Regions from separate parts of the Pseudoalteromonas sp. BMB genome, predicted to be linked through region 2. Evidence: predicted binding sites of a transcription regulator. Region 2 holds the regulator's gene; each other region holds the start of a gene.
What was found. Region 2 encodes sigma-54, which starts transcription at its own class of promoters, with help from an activator protein. Its sites were predicted from a motif close to GTTGGCACGNNNNTNGNNT; they were not measured.

Region 1 (6,174 bases), on a different contig from region 2:
GTCGATGGTGCCTTGTTGTTCCAAAAAGCCTTGGAGTGTGGGATCAGTATTACGCCTGGTACGCTATTTAGTGCCAGCAAAAAGTATCAAAATTGTATACGGATCAGTTATGGCTTGCCGTGGGATGCGTCGGTAGAGCAAGCGATTAAAACGCTGGGGGAATTGGCTGATGCACAAAGGAAAGGGTTGGCATAACGTACCCTTAATTAAATGTAAGTTATGCCAAGGTCAGATTATTTAAATTTAAACAGTTGGTACTCTGACATGGCGGGGATAGACTTTGCGACAATGGCTTCGTTTTTCGCGATTTGTTCAAAGTCGCCACACAGTGCGTCGGCTTTTTTCTCAATAGATTCTGCCTGTTGTTCAACTTTGGTTTCGATTTGCGTTGCGAAGTTTTCCATACGTTGTTCAAAGCTGCTCATATCACCGTTTGCATCTGACATTTCGTTGCCAATCGCAACCAGTAAGCTACCTATCGATTGCATCATGGCACCTTGTACTGCGGTCTCGATTTTTTCTTCAAACTGATTATCAAAATTTTGGCCAAACTCATCAAAGGTTTGCTTGCCCATCACAAACGCACCTTGCTGATAAAACGTATTTTGCACTTCTGTTTCGAGGTCATCGATCACAGCATGGATGCTATCTAAACTAGTTAAATTAAAGGTTTGCGCCACTTCATTAAGGGCAACGCCCGCTAGTTTTATGCCTTCAAAAGCAATATCAGCCACTTGTGGTAGGCGGCCTCTTAGTTCATCACCATATTGCGTGAGCATCGTTTTTTGCTGTGTATTAAGTGCGATGCGCTCGCCATTGAGTGTCAGTTCGCCAAGGTTGTTGATCTCAGCTGTTTTGTTTTTGGCCGTTGTGATCACCAAGTTATCAGGTGTGATCCTAACGTCATTTTGAAATTCTACTTCACAATTGTCACCGCTAAACGTGATGTTATTTTTTTCGTGTGCAGCGACGGTGGTTGTCATCATTGTTGCTGCTGTTAGTAGTAAAATTTTATTCATGGTCGATCCTTATTGGCTCAGTTGCATGATTGTTGTTACAAGAACAATGCCAAATATAAACTCAAATAAAATCAATGTATTGTGTTTTATTGTTGAAAGTTAATGTGTTCTAAAAGTGATGAAATTGACTAAAATATAGTTGTTTTTGTCAAAATGAATTAGGCAATAAAAAATTTTTATTGTAAGGATAAGAAACTCTCACTTTTCAGAATGACAATTTAGCGCTAAATAGTGATCTTGAGAGACGGCTCTCATTTTATTAATGACTATTTTATTTTGGAGTTAGTTGTGGGTAAGACATTCTCTTACGATGCGCTTGATGATGATTTTGCAGACGATGAATTTGAAAAGTTGGGTCGTAACCAACATGACAAGCAAAAGCGTAAAGTCAAAAGAAAGCTAGACGACTACTTAGAGCAAAAACGCCTACGTAGAAATCTAGGCGATGATGATTTCGACTATATTGATGATTGATCACTAGACGTCATCTACGAGTCTAGCACTGACAGTAATTCAATTTGGCTGTGTGATTAAGCAGGGCTGTGGGTTACTCAGTGCGATGTCTGAGTTACTGTGTCGTTGGTGATAGCCAAGCAAGTGATGAGATATCCAGATAGTAAGCAGCCGCAAATATGCGGCTGTTTTGTTTTTATACGATTGGTATTAATCTTTAAAAGATTTATGGCAGTCTTTACAGCCTTTTGCCCAATCTTTAAATGCAGAAGCAATCAGCTTTTTGTCACCAGAGTCAGCTGCAACAGCCAGTGCTTGAGCATACTCGGCAAATTGCTTGGCTTTACCATCGAACTCAGCTCTGTTTGACCAAACGGCTGGTAGGGCATCAGTATTGCCTTTGTCAGAACCGTCGATAAATGCTTCCCAAGGCATTTGCGATAATTGCGCAGCATTGTGAGCACGTTGCTTAAATACTTCAGCATCAAATGGCACTTTGCCTTTTAGCATGTCGCCCATATTGCCAATCTGGAAACGGATCAATTGGAAAGACGCTTGGCGGTATTCAATTGCATCTTCAGCCGATTCAAACATAGTGTTAGCTTGCGCTGTTGCTGCAAGACAGCTAAATAGTGTGACGGTAAGTAGTTTCTTCATAGTAAACCCCTAATATTTTTCCCTATTTTCAATGTAAATTACAAATATAATCAAACAATTGCGATAAGTGCCCTGTGACGGAGGCAACTAGTTTTAAATAATCAACTCTCGATGTCTTTGAATATCATGCCCCTGCGCATACTGCGGGTGGCTAAAAAGATTTCTCCAAGCAAAGAGACAAACGCGCCAATAAGCAGCACCATAGCCGCGATAAAACAAGACGATAAAGTAATACCCAATGGCATACTGTACAAGTGGGACATGAACAGCAGCATAACCACTGCACACACAAGCAACGCACTGAGTACACTCATGCTAAATGCAACGTGAATAAAACGAGACCGTTTTAACAGTGCGCGCATTTCACGGCTAAAGTGCATTTTGAGTTCTTCATCTTGCGTGGTATTAATCTTACGATCGAGTAAACGCGCCCTATCCGTGATCCGTGCTAAGCGGTTTGATAGTACCCCTAAGGTCGCAGCAATACCCGTAATTAAAAATACAGGGGCAACGGCGGTTTGGATAACTTTGGCCATCGTGAGAATGCTAACGACTTCTGGATTCATATAGTTACCTCGTTAATTCCAGTTTAGTTTTGATAAGGTGTTGGGTTGCTCACCGATGAGGGTTTGCATCACTCGGTTGCGTTCATCAAGCAAGATGACTCTAGGAATGCCTTTATTGGCATACGTGTTGTACATATCTCGATTGGGATCGGCAACAAAATGGATGGGCAATTGCATGGCTTCGTTGAACTGCTCAAGTGTAGTGTTAGTTTCTTCTCGGCCAATGGCAACGATGGTTAACTCGGCCTGGGTGAGTAATTCAGATTGTTTTAGTTCACTCAATAAACGTTGCGAATCAGAGCACCAAGTCGCGAATAAAATCACCAGCTTTTTGTGATTAGCATCGAACCTAACAGCCTGGTTTTTGATATCCGTAAACTGCAAATGTTTAAAGGTGTCGCCAGTGTGGATATAGGTCTGATAGCCATTGTCTGCTTGTGGTAGCGCTTCGTTAGAGGCCTTGCAGCCGCTAAATCCGGTAGCGAGTACGGTGCTAAGTAGTAACATTTTTATTGTTGTTTTCATGCCTATCCCTTGATTCCATGTCAGTGTTTTGAAGTCTTGCGCACATTTCAGTATATTGCCCGACTTAGATGATTTCTTAAAGTCCAATTTCTTATAGCCGTTGATATGATTTATCTTTCTTTATTTGGGCTTGCTTTTATTGCCGCAACCTTATTACCTGCGTCGTCGGAGCTGGCGCTGAGTGGGCTCGTTGTGAAACAACAGGGTGAATTAGTTTGGTTATGGCTGGCTGCGACAACAGGTAATTTACTTGGTAGCTGTGTGAACTATTATCTTGGCTGGTTTATCGCTAAGTGGCGGGATAAGCGCTGGTTTCCGGTTTCTCAACAGCAATATGATAAGGCTTGTGGACTATTTAATCGTTACGGCAAGTTTTCATTGCTATTTGCTTGGCTCCCCATAGTCGGAGATCCTTTGACCGTGGTAGCGGGGTCTCTACGGACCTCTTTTGGGTGGTTTTTTGTATTAGTCGCACTCGGTAAAGGCGCTCGTTATGCACTGGTGATTTACCTTGCCTTACAGATGATTTCTTAACACCAGAAGGCAAGGAAGTGAATATCAGGGTCTTATCGCTTAGTTTAGCTTCTGTACCAATCGAGTGTGAGTGACACTGAATCAGCAAACCGTAAAGCGTGCGGTTTATCTACGGTGACTTTTGCATATGTCACGTCTTGATGTTGGTGACATTCAGCAAGTATGTCAGCCACTAATTTCTCAAGTAACAAAAAATGCCCTTCTTCTACCAGTGTGATGACAGCTTTGGTCACCGTTTTGTAGTTAAGCGCGTGAGCCACGTTATCATGATCTAAACATGCCGTATCCGCTGGGTAATGAATTTCAATATTGATCACGACATCTTGCTTTTTTTCCCGCTCCTCGGGATTAAAACCAATAAAGGTACGTAGCCTTAAATTCGTCACCTTAATAATGGCATTCGACATAGCGTGCTTATCCTTTCACTAACTGTAAAAATTCGTTGCGGGTTTTGGGGTCGCTTCTGAAGTTACCAAGCATGACAGACGTTCGCATACTAGAGTTTTGTTTTTCAACCCCACGCATCATCATACACATATGTTTGGCTTCGACGATCACGCCAACGCCTTTTGCGCCGGTGACTTCCTCAACGGCCTTGGCGATTTGATGAGTTAGCTGCTCTTGGATTTGAAAGCGTCGGGCAAACATATCAACAATGCGGGCAAATTTAGACAAGCCAAGCACTTTACCGTTAGGTATATAAGCGATGTGACAACGGCCAACGAAAGGTAGAAGGTGATGCTCACACATAGAGTACAACTCTATATCTTGAATCAGCACCATATCATCGGCATCCGAGCTGAATACCGCGTTATTGGTGATTTCATCCAGTGTTTGACGGTAGCCCTTAGTCAGATACTCCATCGCTTTCGCTGCGCGCTTTGGCGTATCTAATAATCCTTCGCGGTCTGCATCTTCACCCACGGCTTCAATAATCGTTTTATAACTCTGTTGTAATTTGTCTTGCATAATGCGTTACCTCAAATGGCGGCCACCGTCGATTTGTACCGTGCGTCCTGTCATATAGTTGCTAGAGAGTATCATGTCGACACTATTGATAACTTCTTTGCTACCAGGCTCAATTCCCATAATAGACTTTTTCAAGGTTTTTGCCTTGTACTCATCACTATCGTCTTGATTAAAGATGATAAGTGAAGGTGCAACGCTATTCACTTTGATGTTAGGTGCAAACTTAGCGGCAAATGACCGAGTTAAGTTATCTAATGCAGCTTTACTTGCGGCATAGGCAATGTGTTTTGGACTGCCTTTTTCTACTACATAGTCAGTAATATGGATCACATCGCTGACGTTATTGTTGGCTGTCAATAAGTCGCTCAAGGCATGATTGATCAAATAGGGGACTTTAGCGTGGATCCGCATCATATTGTCGAATAATGCTGAAAAATCAGGGTTGTTGGCTTCACAATCCCAGCTCGATGCATTGTGGATGATGGCACTGAGTGCGTCGGTATGGGCACGAATTTGGTGGTTGAGTTGCGTGATTGCTTCTGGCTCGTCAAAATCAGCCTTGATACAAATGGCACCTTGCGATGCTAGTTCATCGATAACTTGATGTTTAGTGCGATACGTCAATATGACGGCTTGCTGTTTAGCGAGAAAGTGTTTCACCAAAGCAAGTCCAATGCGCTGTGCGCCACCAGTAATTAAAATAGGTGCAGCTGCGGGGCTCATACGTTAATCACCTTGTGAATTGAGAAATTAAGGTTGGCAGGATGAATAATTAGTTATCTCCTGCCAACATTACTATTGTTCGTCGTATACCGTAGGAATTGGTTGACGCTTGTGTTGTGTGCGCTGATAGATGGCAATAAGTTTGTCGTTTACTTCACTGCTAACAGGCTTACCTTCGAGGAAGTCATCAATATTGTCATAGCTTAGTCCCAGCGCTTCTTCATCGGAAAGGCCTGGGCGGTCGCATTCGAGATCGGCTGTCGGTACTTTATGTACTAGTCCCGCAGGTGCCCCGAGAAAAGCCGCTAGTGAGCGAACTTGGCGTTTTGACAGGCCAAACAAGGGCGCTAAGTCGCAGGCGCCGTCACCAAACTTGGTGTAAAAGCCAGTGATGTTTTCAGCGCTGTGATCGGTGCCGACGACTAAACCGCGAGTCAGGCCTGCTATTTCGTACTGCGCTACCATGCGCTGGCGTGCTTTTACGTTTCCTTTAATAAAATCCACGCTGGCTTGTGAAGGCAGTGGCACGCTTCCACCCGCCATGGCTGCAAGTGCTTGCTCGTGCATGGCATCCGCCGCAGGCTTGATGTTGACTGTTAAGCGCTGACTCGGTTGGATAAACTCAAGTGCAAGTTGCGCTTCATCTTCATCAGCTTGAACGCCATACGGCAAGCGCATGGCAATAAATTTATAAGCCCCAGTACCATGTTCAGCATTGAGTTCATCGA
Region 2 (6,174 bases):
ATCGTCACTGTCTAAATAAAACAGGGTAGGTTTGGCAAAGCCAGGTAAGTATTCAAGAATGTCATTAAACTCGTCCTGTTCTTTAGGCAAGTTTCTAACATCAATACTGACTGCAATTTTATTATAATTGTCCGAAACACTGCGGACTAAAGACGGCAGTAAATTGACCGGAATGTTATCTACACAATAGTAGCCTAAGTCTTCCAATACTCGAAGCGCTACAGATTTACCAGAGCCTGAGCGGCCACTGATAATGATAAGCTCGAGTCCTTTTTCTTCATCACTCATCAAGTTCACCTTGGATCACAGCATATAACTCATCGTCACTTTTTGCTTGTCTAAGCATTTTGCAAAAAGACTTGTCTTTGAGTGTATCAGCAATCGCCGCTAAGGTCTTCAGGTGCTGTTGATTGTCACCTTCGGGTACGATGAACGCGACAAAAATATCGACAGGCTGCTTATCTATGGCTTCAAACTGGATCCCTTGCTCGCTGACAAGCACCATTGCAAGGATTTTATCCAAACCTTCAAGTCGACCATGGGGAATGGCAATGCCTTTACCGATCCCTGTGCTGCCTAATTTCTCTCGCGCCATTAAGGCGTCCAAGATAGCATGCTGACTGGTATTTGGAATTTGGCTATGGGCCAGTTCGCTGATGTATTCTAAAATACGTTTTTTGCTATTAAAAAGGACCGCAGCTTTACTGCAGTCCTTGTTCACTAATTCACTTAATTTCATCTTAGTGTCGAGTGAGCTTCTCTTTGTGTTTAATAACTTGACGATCTAGCTTGTCGATAAGGCCATCAATTGCGGCATACATATCTTGATGCTCTGTTGATGCAAATAGCTCGCCGCCGTTTACGTGTAATGTTGCTTCTGCTTTTTGTACTAGCTTCTCGACATCAAGGATCACATGCACGTTATTGATATGATCAAAGTGCCTTTCTAGCTTCGCAAACTTGTTGGTGACATAGTCTCTTAATGAGTCAGTAATTTCTACATGGCGACCAGTTAGATTTAGTTGCATAAGCATTTTTCCTTCTTGGGTTTTACGTCTTATATCAAGCTTTTACGCTGATTTGACGGTGGAATGGCTAGGGATTCACGATATTTTGCAATCGTACGTCTCGCTACCTTAATTCCTTGCTCAGCTAAGATATCTGCAATTTTGCTGTCACTCAATGGCTTCGCGGTATTTTCTGCAGCTATCAGCTTTTTGATAAGTGCTCTAATTGCTGTAGAGGAGCACTCACCTCCATTTTCTGTACTTACATGGCTAGAGAAGAAATACTTCAGCTCAAATATTCCCCGAGGTGTATGCATGTATTTTTGTGTTGTCACACGGGAAATTGTGGACTCATGCATCTCAACCATTTCAGCAACATCATTTAGCACCATAGGGCGCATTGCTTCGGGGCCATGTTCAAAGAATGCCTGTTGTTGTTGCACAATGCAATTGGTAACTTTTAATAATGTATCATTTCGGCTTTCTAAGCTTTTAATAAACCACTTTGCTTCTTGTAAATGTGAGCGAATAAACTGACTATCCGTACTGGATTTCGCCGTTCTAGACATCGCAGCGTAATGGTCGTTTACTCTTATTTTAGGCATAGCATCAGGATTTAGCTCTACGACCCAGCGACCTTTTACTTTTTTCACTGATACGTCAGGGATCACATATTCAGGCTCTTCATGAATAATGCTTGCCGCTGGTTTTGGGTTAAGGCTATGAATTAACGTCATGACCTCTTTGAGATCGGCTTCTTTAAGGCGCGTTTTCTTAGCCAAAGTTCGATAGTCACGGCTGGCAAGCAAATCGATATGCTCTGTCAGGATCATTTTCGTTTCGGTAATCCATGGCGTATCTGGGGCGAATTGATTTAGCTGAATACACAAGCACTCTTGTAAACTACGCGCTGCGATACCGACAGGATCGAAAAGTTGGATACGTTTGAGTACGGCTTCGACTTCATCCAGCTCAATAGGCTCTTCGCTACTTTCATCATTAATGCTTTCTAAAATGTCTTCGCAAGACAGTGTTAAAATGCCTGACAGGTCGACTGCTTCAATAATCGCAATCGCAATCGCTCTATCTGTTGGACTAAATGGTGTCAGCTCAAGTTGCCACATGAGATAGTCGTGGAGAGATTCAGAGGTTTCCCCTTGATAAACATTATCGTCATCGGGAAGTGGGCCTGAACTTGCAGCGGGTGCTGCGCTCATATATTCATCCCAAGTGACATCCATGGCAAGGTCATCACTGACAGTGTCTTTGCTCATGGCGGTATCTGAGTCTATCTCATAGTCACTAACCTGCGCTTCATCGCTTGAATCTTGATTGTCGTCAGCACTACTCTTTTCTTGGCTGTGTTGGTCAGCGTTTTCGCCGTCAGTATTATCACCTTCTTCCACTTCCAACAATGGATTGCTGTCTAATGCTTCTTGTATTTCTTGTTGCAGATCCAATGTACTGAGCTGCAGCAAGCGAATGGCTTGTTGCAGTTGCGGAGTCATTGTAAGTTGCTGCCCCATGCGCAGCTGTAATGATTGCCTCATGTATCTCTAACAATCCTTTTTAACAGTTATTAATACTACGTCTTAACTATAGCTTGAATTGTTCGCCTAGGTAGACATCTCTTACGGTTTGATCTGCCAAAACATGTTCTGGCGTGCCTGCAGCGATTAACTCACCATGTGAAACGATGTAGGCTTTTTCACATACGTCCAGTGTTTCTCTAACGTTATGATCGGTGATTAGCACACCGATACCGCGATTTTTTAGGTGCTCTATGATTGTCTTTATATCTAACACCGAAATAGGATCAACACCAGCAAAAGGTTCATCTAACAGGATAAACTTAGGATTAGCGGCTAAAGCGCGAGCAATTTCTACGCGTCTTCTTTCGCCTCCCGATAATGCCATGCCCTGTGAGTCACGAATGTGTTGAATATTAAATTCGTCCAGTAACTCGTTTAGTTCAGCTTCTCTCTCAACTTTAGATAAGTCTTTTCGAGTTTCTAAAATCGCCATCAAATTTTGATAGACCGTGAGTTTTCTAAAGATTGAAGACTCTTGCGGTAGATAGCCAATACCAAGTCGCGCGCGGCTGTGCATCGGTAGCAAAGTGATATCTTCATCATCAATCTGAATAAAACCTTTGTCGCTTGGTACTAACCCTACAATCATGTAGAACGTAGTGGTTTTACCTGCACCATTTGGTCCTAATAAGCCTACAATGCTGCCAGCCTTAACACTTAAGCCAACATTTTTGACGACTTCACGACCTTTATAACTCTTTGCTAGACCAGTTGCTTTGAGCTCGCTCATTAATTGTTACCTTCTTCCTGCGCTTTTTTATCTTTTGCGTCTTTTTTGTCATCAACAGGAACAAGGATGGTTCTTACCCGAGAATCTTCTTGGTCTGAGCGCTCAGCACTGATCAATTGCTTTTCAATGTCATAGGTGATGACTTGCGCATTGATTTTTTGCCCAGTTTGATTGATTTCCGCATCGCCAGAAATGACTAAGGTGCCTTTTGCAACGTCGTAACGAATTTCGTTTGCTTTGGCTTCTAGCAAATTACCATCAGGTTGACGTTCGCTGAAAATAGCAGGGCTGCCAGTTGCAACAAGTAGTTGCTTGTTAGTACCAAGCTCCGCGCGGCGGTGGACTTCTAGGCGATCGGCATTTATTTTTCTGTTGCCATGAATAATAACAACATTTTGTTCAAAAATACCGATGTTGCTTTGCAGTTGAGCTTGCTGACGGCCAGCATCAATAATGACTTCATTTTGTTCTGCAGCAATTGCTAGAGTAGAACTTGCAAGCAAGCCGATGAAAACTAGTTTGTTAATGATTTTACTGGTCATAATAAATTGTCTTTGTGTGGTTGATGAGTTCGATCACTTGCTTTTGTAGATCCGCATGCAGCCCTTTACCCGTGATCCTAAGACTAGGACCTGTGATAACGACAGGGTGTTCCGATTTCATCAATTTTTGCTTAATTTCAACTCTTACATTATCGGCATTGATATCGGTGATCATGGCGTTAGGCGTTAAATTCTTTGCCAGCACATTGCCTTCTAATATCAAGGTATTGTTTTCGTACAGTGTTGCTTCTAATGCACTTATTTGCCAATTCTGCTCACCGTTATATAAGGTGAAAATAGGCTTTTCAAAGTGACTAAAGCCAAGATCTTGATACAACTCCATCTTATCAGCAGTTACCTGATAGTTTAATAAGCCATTTTCACTATAGGTCGTTTGCTGAAGCGTGGTTGCAACATAATCGGGCTTAGCTAACGGTTCATCTTCTTTTGCTGAGTCCGCCTCTGATGGATTCAACATGGGCGACCACATCCATACCATTAGAGAAGCGAAAACAATGAGTAAGATGACACGTAATACGGTCATGTACTTGATCCTTTGGAAGTCAATAAGTGATTTTGGCTGAGCATTAGAAGATCAGTCAGTTCTCTCACGGCACCAAAACCACCAGGCATCAAGGTCGTGTAATGGGCGATATGTTTAACAAGAGGATGTGCATCATTGACGGCAACGGCAAAACCGACTTGCTCCATTACGGGTAGATCTGGGCCATCATCACCAATATATGCAATTTCGTCATCACTAAGGCTGAGCTTAGTCTTCAGTTCATCATATGCCACTAATTTGTTTTCTTGGCCTTGGTAAATATAAGTTACATTTAAACTAGTCATGCGTTGCTGAACTATTTGTGAATGCCTACCTGTGATAACGGCGACTTCGATACCACTATCAATTAAGGCCTTAATACCAAACCCATCTTTGGTATTAAATGCTTTCAGTTCTTCTCCATTATTACCAAGGTATATACGTCCATCTGAGAATACGCCATCAATATCGCAAATCAATAATTTGATTTGTTTTGCTTTTTCCCAAGCTTCAGGTGAAATCGTCTGATATAAATCTTCAAATTGCATTACAGCACCCCCGCTCTAAGTAAATCTTGCGTATTCAAGGCGCCAACCGGTATGTTGTTTTCGTTTACCACAATCAAGCCATTAATTCGTTTGGTTTCCATGATATTGAGTACCTCAGCTGCGAGCATATCGGCGCGTGCAGTCGTACTTTTAGCCGTCATTACTTGCGTGATTGGGGTGGTGTGAATATCGACCTTTTGTTCGATAATACGGCGCAAGTCACCATCGGTAAAAATACCTTGTAATTGCGAGCTTTCATCTACGATTGCCGTCATACCTAAACTTTTAGCTGACATTTCAAATAAAGCTTCTTTAACTGTGCAATGACTATTGACCATAGGGATTGCATCCCCTTGATGCATGACGTCAGCAACGGTTAGTAGTAGACGCCTTCCTAAACTACCGCCAGGATGGGAAAGTGCAAAATCATCAGCCGTAAAGCCTCTGGCTTCAAGTAGCGCAACCGCGAGCGCATCACCCATCACTAGCGTAGCTGTGGTGCTCGCCGTGGGTGCAAGTCCTAATGGGCAGGCTTCTTTTGATACTTTAACACAAAGGTGAACCGTTGCATTACGAGCCATTGTAGAGCTCGGGTTACCTGTCATGGAAATAACGGGTGCCCCTAAGCGCTTTATCACAGGCAGGATTGAGATCACCTCTTGGGTTTCCCCTGAGTTGGAGATCATCAGTACCACATCATCTTTGGTGATCATACCCAAGTCGCCGTGACTTGCTTCTCCTGGATGAACAAAAAATGCGGGGCTGCCAGTACTTGCGAGTGTCGCTGCGATTTTGTTACCGATGTGGCCTGATTTACCCATGCCAATCACGATGATGCGACCTTGGCAGCCAAACATAATTTCACAGGCTTTTACAAATTGTTGATCAACAAACTGTTGCACTTCTTCTATTGCTGCAAGTTCAGTAGCAAAAACTTGATTTGCAGAATCAATAAATGGGTTCGTTGTCACAAGGCTTCCTTAAATGATGTAGTAAATATAACCGACGAAGCTTGCGACAAGTATGCCACCTTCCAAGCGGTTGATGCGGCGCTGACCTGTTAGGCTGAGGCTCATTAGGATAAGCAGCAGTGTCGCGCCAAGCATAATAAAGATATCACGTGACGCAATATTGGCGTCGAGGACAGATGGGTTAATAATCCCAGCAATCGATAGCACTGCCAATATATTAAAGATGTTCGAGCCAATAAT
Region 3 (6,174 bases), on a different contig from region 2:
TAGACAAATGTTTGCGCTCGGTAAGAAACTATCAACGGTGGATAACGCTCATGTATTGATGATCTATGATAGCGATATTATTGATAGATGGTTGTTAAACATCGGCTCCTTAGACGGTACGATGGAATTTAAAAACCAAAGTGATGAGATTATCGCGGGGGAACGCTATGATCACGACCACGATGGGCTTGTAAACTCATCAGCACCTTGGCAGTACGGACTGCACTTTATTGCAAAACCCGCCAAAGAGCCTATTAGTTTAAACTATCATGAAAGCTATGAGCAGTTTGCCGCTCCGCTACAGCGGGAGATCTTGCTCGAACTTGCACTATTACTGTTTTTTATTCTTTTTACCTTTGTGACTATTGTGTGGTTAAGCGGACAAATATTTGTCCGACCTTTAAAGCATTTTGTGAATTATCTATCTTTGCAAGAGCATACACCACAAGCCACTTTAAACTATCCCATCCCCTCAGAATGGCAACCTTGGTTTATACAAATCAAACAGGTGGTGGAGCAAAAATCGCGCTTAATGCATGCCCTTAAGCAACATAATCAAGAACTAGACGACGAAATTAAGCGTAAACAACAGGCATTAAAGCAAAGCTTTGAGGCAAAAGAGCGTCAAGCTGCTTTGCTAAATGCAGTGCTTGACTCTGTGCCCGATATTATCTATTTCAAAAATATAGACGGTTCATTCATAGGCTGTAATCGCGCGTTTGAAGAGTTTATGGGGGTTGATAAGTCGGATTTAGTTGCGAAAACACAACCTGAAGTGACATCTGGATTAACCATTTTACTTGAGCAAGAAGCGGCGATGGAGCGCTCGCAAGAACAAGTGGCAACTAATTTTGTCCTTGGGGCAAATACCTACTTTTTGACTATCACGCCATTGAAATCGGAAACTGGAAAGCTCATCGGTTGTTTGGGGGTTGCGAGAGATATTACTGCCGCACAAGAGGCATATAATGCCCTAAGAGACTCTGAAGAAAACTTTAGGGCAGCGACTGAGTTTGCACCTAATGGCGTTATTTTGGCTGCGATCAGCGGTAAAATTTTGGAGATGAACAAGGCTGCCAAACGTTACTTATCACTTGATAAGAATACCGGAGAAAAGCAGCTGGAACGCTTGTTTGATGAACAAAACTGGCAAGAGCTGAAGCCTGTCTTGGCTGGGCTATTAAAAGAGCAAAAGAAAGTTGTTGAGCACATGATTTCACAGTCGGGTAAGCACCGCTGGTTACAATTGAGTATTTCTTTAGTTTGGGATAAAAATAAGCGCCCTAAGTATTACGTGATCCATATTCAAAATATCACTGGTCTGCTGTTAGCGAAGCAAGATGCTGAGCGCGCAACGCTTGCCAAAAGCCGCTTTATCGCGAATATCAGCCATGAAATTAGAACGCCAATTAATGCCATATTAGGTCTGGCGGATATGATCAAAAGTGAGGCGCTGACTCGAGTTCAGAGTAAAAAATTGCAGCAGCTTTCTGGGGCTGCAAACGAGCTGCTTACCATGCTCAACAGTATTTTAGAGTTTGCCAAAGTAGAAAGTCATCAAGGCACAATTCAATACGAGACATTTCAAACCTGCCATGTATTTACCACGATAGAATCACTGATTAAGCCTTTATGTATACAAAAAGGTTTGGAATTTGAGTTACAGGTCGACCCTCAAGTTTGGCCTTACCTTTACAGTGATGAAGATAAGGTAAAGCAAATCTTAGTAAACCTACTTGGTAACGCTGTAAAGTATACCAATCATGGTAAGGTTGGTTTGAAGGTAACGTTAGCTAATGATAGAGCTGCAAAACAAACCATCAAGTTTGCTGTTTGGGACACTGGCGTTGGGATCAAATCGCAAGAAATTGAACACCTTTTTGATGCATTTACCCAAGGTGATGAAAGCTTCACACGTCGTCACGAAGGCATTGGTTTGGGGCTTGCGATTGTGAAGCAAGAAGTTGCACTCTTAGGTGGCGATATTGCGGTTAACTCAACCCCGAACGAAGGAAGCTGCTTTTTCTTTGAATTGGTGCTAGATAAAGGCGCTTGTCCAGTTGTGGATAGTCACAAAGAAGTTTACTGTCTCACCACCGAAGCACATAGCTTACCAAGCTATTTTTCAGGTCTTGCGGAACCTTTATCTGTTGAGCGATTGCACGGGATGCATGCTCAGCTCGACAAGTCCATTGTTGTTATTCCACCAGAAGCAGCGCTTGACCCCGCTTATGCGCTACCTGGAAATACCGCATTACTACTGCATTGTGAAGGGGAGTTTTCTGAGCAAAGTAACCATATTGCGCTTAATCAAAGTGTGTTTTACCAATCAGCCTATACTTGGCTTGCTGAATTTGCCCATATGACGCAAACCGTCGACAACGTGTGTATGCAGGTTGCCGGTGCGCTTTGCTTGGTGGTCGACGATAACAACTTAAATTTAGATATTACTGAAAATATGTTGAAGCAGAATGGTATTTCTACCGTAGGGCTACAAAGCGCCGAACATATTGAGGAAGTTTGCCGCTCACTGCAACCCGACATCATCCTGATGGATATCCATATGCCAAACATTGATGGCTATCAAGCGACCAAGCAGATCAGAGCCGTGTGGTCTGAAACTGAGCTGCCCGTTATCGCCTTGACCGCCAATGCAAGCAAAGAAGAGCGGGCGAAAGCCACAGCTGTTGGCATGAATGATTATTTGGTAAAACCAATTAATAGCACACAGGCGTGCAAGGCATTGGCAAGTAATATTTTCCAGTCGGATAAAACAGAAGAAGCCTTTTTTGATTATGAGTTTGCTTTATCACAAATGATGCAAAATGAAACGTTTTTGCAAACAATGTTAGATAAATTTGCTAAACTTTGCCATGATTACCTAGAACAGGTTGCTGAAATAGAGCAAGGTTCAGCATTATTCGAGTTAGCACACGGAATTAAGGGCGCTGCTGCAGGTCTGGGCTTTAAGCGACTAGCGAAAGTTGCAAAAGACCTTGAAACGCAAAGCAAAACGATCACAACAATAACAAATCGCACTGACTTGGATGTGTTAACAAATGCACTTTCACAGGTGGTGTGCTTTATCGAGCTAAAAAGGTAGCGTCATAAGATGCAGCAAGCTGAGCACATTTTTATTATTGATGATGACCCAATAAATAAGATGGTCCTAAGCAATACATTAGGTGACAGCCATCGGTTATCCCATAGCACTGACACTAAGTTATGTATTGATGAACTAAAAGCAAGCAAACCAGACCTTATTATTTTAGATGTGTTAATGGCTGACGGCGCTGGATTTTCTGTTTTAGAGTGCCTAAAAAAGGATGCGAGCACTTATGGTATTCCCGTTGTCGTGATCTCTGGTAGTGTGAGCTTTAAAGATGAAGCACGAGGTTTGGAGTTAGGGGCAGTGGATTATATTACTAAACCCTTTAACCCTTTGATTGTAAAAGCCAGAATCAAAAACCATTTAGCAATAAAAAAGAAAAATGATCTGCTAGAAAAGCTAGCCTCTATCGATGGTTTAACGGAGTTGCCCAATCGTAGATATCTAGATGAAGCGATGAAATCAGCATTAGAAAGCGCAAAAGCTGATGGCAGTGCGTTTACCGTTATGCTGGTTGAGGTGGACTATTTTAAAACGTTTAATGAGCATTATGGCTACATGCACGGTGATGATTGTTTATTTAAAGTCGCCAAAGCGCTAGAAGAAGGCGCTACCCGACGTTCTTTATTTATTGGCCGTTTTGATGGTACTCGTTTTGCGTTGGTACTAACTCAGCATAATATCGACGTAATTAATGAGATAGCAGAAGCGCTGCACGACTCGGTTAATACGTTAAAAATCCCCCATATTGCCTCACCGATATGTGCGCATGTGAGCGTTAGCATCGGTGCAGTTCATATTGAAAATCACTGTAGTAGTGAGCTTAGTGAGCTGATAAAAATGGCAGATAGTGCTCTTGCCGTTGCCCAAAAGCAGCAAAGCACGGTATTTATTAAAGCGCTATAAATATTTAAAGCCATATGCGGAGCGAAAGCATATCCGTATTATTCACCATCCTTGGTGAGATAAAGTCTTACTGAATTTGCTTTAATGCGTTGTCGCCAAAGCCAACCAGTTGGTTATTTTTGAATACCAATGGCGTGCACTCATCTTTTGTTACTTTGCCGTCTGAGTGTTTGCTGTTGGTTGCATAGTACAGCACTTGATAGTTATCGCCGTTTTTTGACACCAACTCGCTAAAATCAGGGGTTGCAAACATGTCTTTTACTGATGAGTAAGACGCGCCCATTTCAAGGTTGGCAATCTTTTCACGATTTTTACGCTGTTTATGTTCCCAGTTAGACGAGTTGTATTCAGAAGCCCAACCGTGCTCTACTTCACCGTCGGATACAGCAACGATACAGCCTGATAATAGAGTAGAGCTAAGCGCAGCCACTAACATTAATTTTTTCATTGTTGTTTTCCTTTTTAATTTTGTTGCTGAGCAAATAATGCAAACAGCCATTTGTTTTTGCTTGAATTATCACAAGAGTTGCAAACTCTTTGCCAACTAATAAAGTTTATAAATATCAGTTTGTTGTTGGTTTTTAATCAGTTTATAGTTGATGGTTTTCACTAACATTTAGCGATATCACTCACTAAAACAATAATCTAGACCACTCGGTTTCTCGTTGTCCCAGCCACAAAACTTTCAATATTAATGGCAATTTCGCCGACTAAACGTTCGATGGCCTCTTTACTTGCCCATGCCGTATGCGGTGTCAAAAGCAAGTTCTCACCTTGGTATTGAACGAGAGGGTTGCTTGCTTGTGCCGGCTCTTGTGTCAGGACATCCACAGCAGCACCAGCTATTTGCTCGTTAGTTAGTGCATCCACCAGCGCTTGCTCATTGACTATTCCGCCTCTTGCGGTGTTGATAAGATAAGCATGATTTGGAAGTAGGGCGAACTCAGCACTTGAAATCAGGTTTTCTGTTTCAGCGGTAAGCGGGCAGTGAATCGATACAATATCCGCAATCTGCAGTGCTTCTTCAAAAGCCATTCGTCCTGCTCTAACCTCAGTTACGCCCCTACGTTCGGCAACAATTACCTGAGCTCCAAATGCTTGTGCGACTTTTGCAACGGCTTCTCCTAACGTTCCATGGCCTACGATCACAAAGTTTTTGCCTGCAATTTCGTTGATGCTGTAATCCAAACGACAAAACATGTCACTTTGTTGCCAAAGCCCTGCATGGCAGTCTTGCTGATAACGATGAATATTTGTCATTAAGTTACCAAGCATAGTAAAGGTGTGCTGCACTACAGAAGGGGTGGAGTAACCAGCCACATTGGCTACCGCAATTTGATGGACTTTTGCAGCTGCTAAGTCGATGTTGTTGACGCCTGTGGCCGCAACACAAATCAATTGTAATTGTGGTAACGCCGCGATTGCTTGTTCAGTTAACTGTACTTTATTGGTGATGATGACTGCTGCATCTTTACAGCGTGTGATGATGTCATCACTGAGCGTGGTGTCGTAAGACGTTAATGTGCCTAGTTTGGCTATGGGGGAAAGATCGGTTCCTGCAAGGGTTTTAGCGTCTAATACCACGATTTGCATTATTTTTATCCTTTTCTTGACTTTGGAGTTAACTCTAAGGTTTATACTTGTGATGTCGACTAGGATAATCTTCAGGACTTGGGAGTGTAAAGTGGTAAAGATTGGTGAGCTGGCAAAGCGGCTTAACGTATCAACTGACACGTTAAGGTATTATGAAGCAAACGATCTCCTACACCCTTGCACAAGGAGCGAGGGTGGGTATCGGTTGTTTGATGAGCAAAGTGAAAAGCAAATGCGCTTTATTCTTCGCGCGAAGGAAGTAGGGTTCAGCCTCAAAGAAGTGCAAGACTTGCTGAAGATAAAGTTTGAAAAGCATCAGCACAGTTGTGAAGAAGTGAAAACGCTGACTATCACTAAACGGGATTTAGTGAGAGTGCGGATCGCTGAGTTACAAAAATTTGAACAATCGTTATCGACGCTAGCAGAGCAATGCTGCGGCGGTAAGGAAGCGGCAGTGAGCTGCTCGATTTTAACGGCCTTGGAGGCTATCGATGAATGAACTGATAGTAAATTTTTGGCAGCTATTTTTAGTATCTGCCCCGTGGTTATTGCTTGGTCTAATATTG
Region 4 (6,174 bases), on a different contig from region 2:
CAATAACCATACCTTCGTACACTTCAACACCGTGACCGATAAATAGGCGACCACGCTCTTGTAGGTTAAATAGTGCGTTTGTTAGCGCTTTACCTGCTGCGTTAGCGATTAGTACACCGTTCTTACGCTGACCGATGTTACCGCCTTTGTGTGGACCGTAATGTGAGAACGTGTGGTACATCAAACCAGAACCAGACGTTAACGTCATAAATTCAGTTTGGAAACCAATTAGACCACGTGCAGGCATCATGAAATCCATACGCACACGGCCTTTGCCGTCTGGAGACATGTCAGTCATTTCTGCTTTACGCAGACCAAGCTGTTCCATGATAGAACCTTGGTGCTCGTCTTGACAGTCAATTGTTACTGTTTCGTATGGTTCTTCTAGCTGACCATCAACATGGCGCAAGATTACTTCTGGACGAGATACAGCAATCTCGTAGCCTTCACGACGCATGTTCTCGATAAGAATACCTAAGTGAAGTTCACCACGACCAGATACACGGAAGCTATCAGGGTTATCCGTTTCTTCAACACGTAATGCAACGTTGTGCACAAGCTCAGCTTCTAGACGCTCAAGGATATTACGAGAAGTTACGTATTTACCTTCTTGGCCTGAGAATGGCGACGTGTTTACAGAGAAAGTCATTGTTACTGTTGGTTCATCAACAGACAGTGGCGGTAATGCTTCAACATTATTCTGACAACAGATAGTGTCAGAGATTTTCAGCTCACCAAGACCTGTGATTGCGATGATATCACCCGCCGTTGCTTGCTCAACTTCGTGACGGTCAAGACCTAAGTAACCCAGTACTTGGCCAACTTTACCGTTACGCGTCTTACCATCAGCACCCACGATAGTCACTTGTTGGTTAGGTTTAACTGAACCACGTGTGACACGGCCAACACCGATAACACCAACATATGAGTTGTAATCAAGCTGAGAAATTTGCATCTGGAACGGACCTTCAGGATCCGCGTTAGGCGCTTCAACTTCGTTTACGATAGCTTGGAACATTGGTTCCATGTTGTCAGACGGCTCATCTAGGTCAAGTGTTGCCCAGCCGTTGATTGCTGATGCGTAGATCACTTTAAAGTCTAGCTGTTCGTCAGTTGCACCTAAGTTATCAAATAGATCGAAAACTTGATCCATTACCCAATCAGGACGAGCGCCCGGCTTGTCGATTTTGTTGATTACAACAATTGGCTTAAGACCCTGAGCAAACGCCTTTTGCGTTACGAAACGCGTTTGTGGCATCGGACCTTCTTGCGCATCAACTAGTAGTAATACTGAGTCAGCCATCGAAAGAACACGTTCTACTTCACCACCGAAATCGGCGTGTCCCGGAGTATCTACGATATTGATACGGTAGTCGTTCCACTTGATTGCGGTATTTTTTGCAAGGATGGTGATACCACGCTCTCTTTCAAGATCGTTTGAGTCCATCACTCGCTCTTCATTACCACCGCGCTGCTGTAGTGTACCTGATTGCTCAAGTAGCTTGTCTACAAGCGTTGTTTTACCGTGGTCTACGTGCGCGATAATCGCGATATTTCTTAACTTTTCGATGCTCATATTATTACTCAGTGAAGTTGGCCCTCAGTGATCCTAGTCGATCTACGCAAAAATGCGCGTTGAGATTGCCCGATTGAGAATTAAAGGTCGCGTATTATCTACTATTAATGTGACAGATGAAAGTTTATCCAACATTTTTTTCAATAATCCTGATTGGTGCGCGCATAAATCAACAACCTAGTATGGCTTCAGCACTACTTTTTAAGCTTTTGCAGAGGGTTTGTCATTGCCACTATATATGTAAGAGTTTCAACGCCAAAAGAGGGGTTTCATCTGTTTGCAAATTTGGTCCCTGTAACTTTGGGCTTTTACTTCACAGCTCCAATAAAGTAGCTTTTGCTTTATCTGTGCTCTTAAACTATACCAATGCTTAACTTTAAGCGAAAACGGCTATCACAGGGAATCGCTTGCACCAACATTGCGCACCATAATGAAACATTTACGCACCAAATTAGTGCACCAAGCTAACTCCTAAATTTCCAGAAAGTTAAAAGTCACTATTTATCAAAAGCTTAAAAACATGGCACAGATCAAGCTTATCTGTGTGCAATTGCAGTACATTGCAGCAAAAAATAACCCAACGAGTCGGAGGACACATGTCACAATCGGTTTTAGATTTTATTAAAGAGCACGACGTAAAATTTGTTGATTTACGTTTCACAGATACAAAAGGTAAAGAACAACACGTATCGATCCCACATCATCAAGCCGATGAAGACTTCTTTGAAGACGGCAAAATGTTTGATGGCTCATCTATCGCTGGTTGGAAAGGCATCAACGAATCTGACATGGTACTTATGCCTGACGCAGAAAGCGCTAAGCTAGACCCATTCGCAGAAGAAACAACGCTTATCGTTCGTTGTGACGTAGTTGAACCAAACACACACCAAGGTTATGAGCGTGACCCACGTTCAGTAGCTAAGCGCGCTGAAGAGTTCATGCGTTCAACTGGTATCGCTGACACCGTATTATTCGGTCCAGAGCCAGAGTTCTTCTTGTTTGACGATGTTAAATTTAAAACTGACATGTCTGGCTCTATGTACAAAATCGATGCTGAAGAAGCATCTTGGAACTCAGACAAAGACTACGAAGGCGGCAACACAGGTCACCGTCCTGGCGTAAAAGGTGGTTACTTCCCAGTAGCACCAGTTGATTCTTCACAAGATTGGCGTAGCGCAACTTGTTTGGTACTTGAAGAAATGGGCCATGTTGTTGAAGCACACCACCACGAAGTAGCAACTGCTGGTCAAAATGAGATTGCGACTCGCTTTAATACTATGGTGACTAAAGCAGACGAAATCCAAGAGATGAAGTACGTTATCCACAACATGGCTCACCTATATGGTAAGACGGCAACCTTTATGCCTAAGCCAATTGTTGGTGATAATGGTTCAGGTATGCACTGTCACCAATCACTTGCTAAAGACGGCAAGAACATCTTCGCAGGCGACAAGTACGGCGGCCTATCTGAAGAAGCACTTTACTACATTGGTGGTATCATTAAGCATGCTAAAGCAATCAATGCATTCACTAACCCAGCAACAAACTCTTATAAGCGTCTAGTACCAGGGTTTGAAGCGCCAGTTATGCTTGCATATTCAGCACGTAACCGCTCAGCATCAATCCGTATCCCTGTGATCCCATCAGAGAAAGGTCGTCGTATCGAAGTACGCTTCCCAGATCCTGCGGCTAACCCATACCTAGCTTTCGCAGCTCAGTTGATGGCTGGTCTTGACGGTATCCGCAACAAGATCCACCCTGGCGATGCAATGGATAAAGATTTATACGACCTACCAGCGGAAGAAGCAGCAGAAATCCCAACTGTTGCAGCATCACTTGATGAAGCGCTTGCTTCTCTAGATGCTGACCGTGAGTTCTTAACTCAAGGTGGCGTATTCACTGACGACCTAATCGATGCATATATCGCACTTAAGTCGAAAGAAGTTGAAAAATTAAACATGACAACTCACCCAGTTGAGTTCGAAATGTACTACAGCGTTTAATCGCTAACCGACTACTACGCTCAATACTGCCGTATTGAGCTTGTAGAGCCAAAACTCATTATGCGTTTCTGGCACTCTTAATCATATGTGTTCTCAAGCCCGTTGTTACGGGCTTTTTTAATGCAATTCAAAAGCTTAAAGAAAGTCGCTTTTATGTTGTCATTATGGGAATTATTCATTTGTAACTCGCAATTCCAACTGCTCTATACTACAGTATGAACAGTAGTTTGCTCTGGAGATTTGTGGTGCGTCAGTGGTTTCTTATAATGTCGGTTAGCATGACGCTAGCCCTAACAAGCATTGATGCTGCAGCAGAGTCCAATCCAAAAATCTATCGCTGGAAAGACAAAAACGGTCATTGGGTCTATTCTGATGTCCCGCAGCCTGGTTCGAAAGAAGTCAAACTCAACGCCAGCGCCTTAACCATGCCAAGTGTTGATACTAAAATTCTCGAGCAAACGGATACGACACCAACTATTCAATATACAGCTAAAATCACTTCTCCTGAGCATGAGCAAACTATCCGTGATAATAGCGGCAGCGTATACGTAACAGGCACTATAGAGCCAAGGTTTACCCAAGGATTAAGCGTGCAACTCTTTCTCAATGGAACAGCCACAGGGCCAAAACAAAGTAATACTCAGTTTGCTTTGCGTGGCATTGATCGCGGCGAGCATTCTGTGGTTATGAAAGTGTTTAATCACAAAGGTATGTTAGTCGCCCAAAGTGATGTTCATAAGTTCTTTTTGCACCGCAATACCGTAAATAATTAAACCGATATTGCTTACCTACACTGGCTTGCAACCAGTAGTTGCAAACACACCGCGCTCATTTCCTCTGGTATTGAGAAAGCCAAATTCGACATTTCATTGTGTTCAATCCACAACCTTTGCTCACCAACCTGAACTTTATAGTAGACCTCAGCCTTTGTTCGCAATAAATATTTATCTCGCCAGTTAGGTTGGACGACCCGCATCACACCTGTAAGGGTGGTTTTCTCGCCATTCGTAGCTCGATGTACACTCGCGGCTTGAGGAGGAAAGCAGTTAATCTGTTCGGTAACATACTTAGCGCTTTGAAAGTCACACCCGCTCATACAGAACGTGACAAAAAGGCTCCCCCCACAAAAACGAGCTAGATGTATTTTTTGACACAAAGCCCTAATAGTCTCAGCACCTTAAAGTTGGCATGCTTTATTAATAACAAGTTTAGGATACGAGTTCGAAAACCCCTAGTTTCTGAGCTTAGGTAATAATTTACTTCAATGGATGCAAAGCTATGCTATTCTCATTGCACCACATTGGTGCACGGTGAACATATATGGATCAACATAACTCGATTGACTTGGATAAAGTTTGGCAATCTCTCTCAACCGCGATTTTAGTGCTCGATCAAAATTTAATGATCCACTATGCCAATTACAGCAGTAGTGAACTACTGGGACTCAGCACAAAGCGGCTTGTTGGACTGGCGATTGATAGTGTGTTTAATCATCATCATATAGACCTGCCACGGCTCTCTAAATACGTGCTACAAGATGGCGTAGACTGCCAGCAACACAGGGTAGACGTGGTATTTGTAGATAATCGTGTCGCGACACTAAGTCTACATGCCAGACGAGTTTATCTTGCAGACAAGGCGTATATTTTAGTGGAATGTCGCCGTGTTGATGATGCCCTGCGTTATGACCAAGCATCCAATCAAATGCACCAATTTCAGGCAGCTCGAAACCTCATTCGCGGTCTTGCCCATGAAATAAAAAATCCACTTGGTGGGATCCGCGGTGCGGCGCAATTATTGCAGTACGAAACTGATCAACAAGAACGGGAAGAATGTGCCACGCTCATTATTGAGCAAGCAGATAGATTACGCGAATTGGTAGATAGATTGCTTGGACCCAATCAGTTACCACAAAAAGAGCCGTGTAATATCCATCAGGCGTTAGAATCGGTGATTAAGTTAACCACCTTGGAGCGCGATGCCGATATTACCTTGGTAAAAGATTATGATCCCAGTATTCCGGCTATCGTGATAGATCAAGCCAAAATTCAGCAAGTTCTGCTGAATATGCTGCGCAATGCTCAACAAGCACTACAGCATGACGGTACGATCACCATCACAACGCGCATTAAACACCGTCTTCATCATGGTGAGCGACTATTGAAAAAAGCATTACTCATCCGTATCAGCGACAACGGTCCAGGGATCGCCGATGAGGTAAAAGAGACATTGTTCTTTCCGATGATCACGAATAAAGAAGGAGGCTCTGGACTTGGGCTCTCTATCGCGCAAACTTTGGTAGAGCAACACCAAGGATTTATCGAATGCGATAGTTGGCCAGGACACACTGAGTTCAGTATCTACCTTCCCTTTGACAACACCGAAACAGGAAACGTGCAATGAAATCAGTTTGGTTAGTCGATGATGACGCTTCAATCCGATTTGTTTTAGAAAAGGCATTAAAGCGAGCTGAGTTTGAAACCGAGAGCTTCGCCAGCGGTCAAGATGTATTGACCGCGCTTGAATATGAGCAACCCGCAGTGCTGATCTCAGATGTACGTATGCCAGGTATCGATGGCATGGCCTTGTTAGATA

Region 1: the regulator sigma-54 is predicted to act here: its motif matches at 1,055-1,073, upstream of BB427_RS02975 (DUF2884 family protein).
Region 3: the regulator sigma-54 is predicted to act here: its motif matches at 4,542-4,560, upstream of BB427_RS20975 (DUF3192 domain-containing protein).
Region 4: the regulator sigma-54 is predicted to act here: its motif matches at 2,096-2,114, upstream of glnA (glutamate--ammonia ligase).

The regions. Positions count from the first base shown of each region.
Region 1 covers NZ_MBQA01000035.1:22,834-29,007, reverse strand. The annotation lists gene BB427_RS02980 (aminotransferase-like domain-containing protein) at 1-195, shown strand, start outside; gene BB427_RS02975 (DUF2884 family protein) at 234-1,019, opposite strand; gene BB427_RS02970 (PA3496 family putative envelope integrity protein) at 1,308-1,493, shown strand; gene BB427_RS02965 (c-type cytochrome) at 1,683-2,129, opposite strand; gene BB427_RS02960 (DUF2721 domain-containing protein) at 2,231-2,695, opposite strand; gene BB427_RS02955 (TlpA family protein disulfide reductase) at 2,708-3,220, opposite strand; gene BB427_RS02950 (YqaA family protein) at 3,326-3,754, shown strand; gene folX (dihydroneopterin triphosphate 2'-epimerase) at 3,799-4,161, opposite strand; gene folE (GTP cyclohydrolase I FolE) at 4,169-4,723, opposite strand; gene folM (dihydromonapterin reductase) at 4,730-5,446, opposite strand; gene nadE (ammonia-dependent NAD(+) synthetase) at 5,519-6,174, opposite strand, start outside.
Region 2 covers NZ_MBQA01000105.1:31,738-37,911, reverse strand. The annotation lists gene rapZ (RNase adapter RapZ) at 1-288, opposite strand, end outside; gene ptsN (PTS IIA-like nitrogen regulatory protein PtsN) at 281-739, opposite strand; gene hpf (ribosome hibernation promoting factor) at 741-1,028, opposite strand; gene BB427_RS07665 (RNA polymerase factor sigma-54) at 1,058-2,557, opposite strand; gene lptB (LPS export ABC transporter ATP-binding protein) at 2,604-3,329, opposite strand; gene lptA (lipopolysaccharide transport periplasmic protein LptA) at 3,329-3,871, opposite strand; gene lptC (LPS export ABC transporter periplasmic protein LptC) at 3,861-4,415, opposite strand; gene kdsC (3-deoxy-manno-octulosonate-8-phosphatase KdsC) at 4,412-4,963, opposite strand; gene BB427_RS07640 (KpsF/GutQ family sugar-phosphate isomerase) at 4,963-5,934, opposite strand; gene BB427_RS07635 (calcium/sodium antiporter) at 5,944-6,174, opposite strand, start outside.
Region 3 covers NZ_MBQA01000204.1:108,488-114,661, reverse strand. The annotation lists gene BB427_RS20985 (hybrid sensor histidine kinase/response regulator) at 1-3,103, shown strand, start outside; gene BB427_RS20980 (GGDEF domain-containing response regulator) at 3,113-4,015, shown strand; gene BB427_RS20975 (DUF3192 domain-containing protein) at 4,083-4,463, opposite strand; gene BB427_RS20970 (D-2-hydroxyacid dehydrogenase) at 4,661-5,608, opposite strand; gene zntR (Zn(2+)-responsive transcriptional regulator) at 5,700-6,107, shown strand; gene BB427_RS20960 (SO_0444 family Cu/Zn efflux transporter) at 6,100-6,174, shown strand, end outside.
Region 4 covers NZ_MBQA01000215.1:42,684-48,857, forward strand. The annotation lists gene typA (translational GTPase TypA) at 1-1,576, opposite strand, end outside; gene glnA (glutamate--ammonia ligase) at 2,173-3,579, shown strand; gene BB427_RS22765 (DUF4124 domain-containing protein) at 3,846-4,352, shown strand; gene glnL (nitrogen regulation protein NR(II)) at 4,900-5,982, shown strand; gene ntrC (nitrogen regulation protein NR(I)) at 5,979-6,174, shown strand, end outside.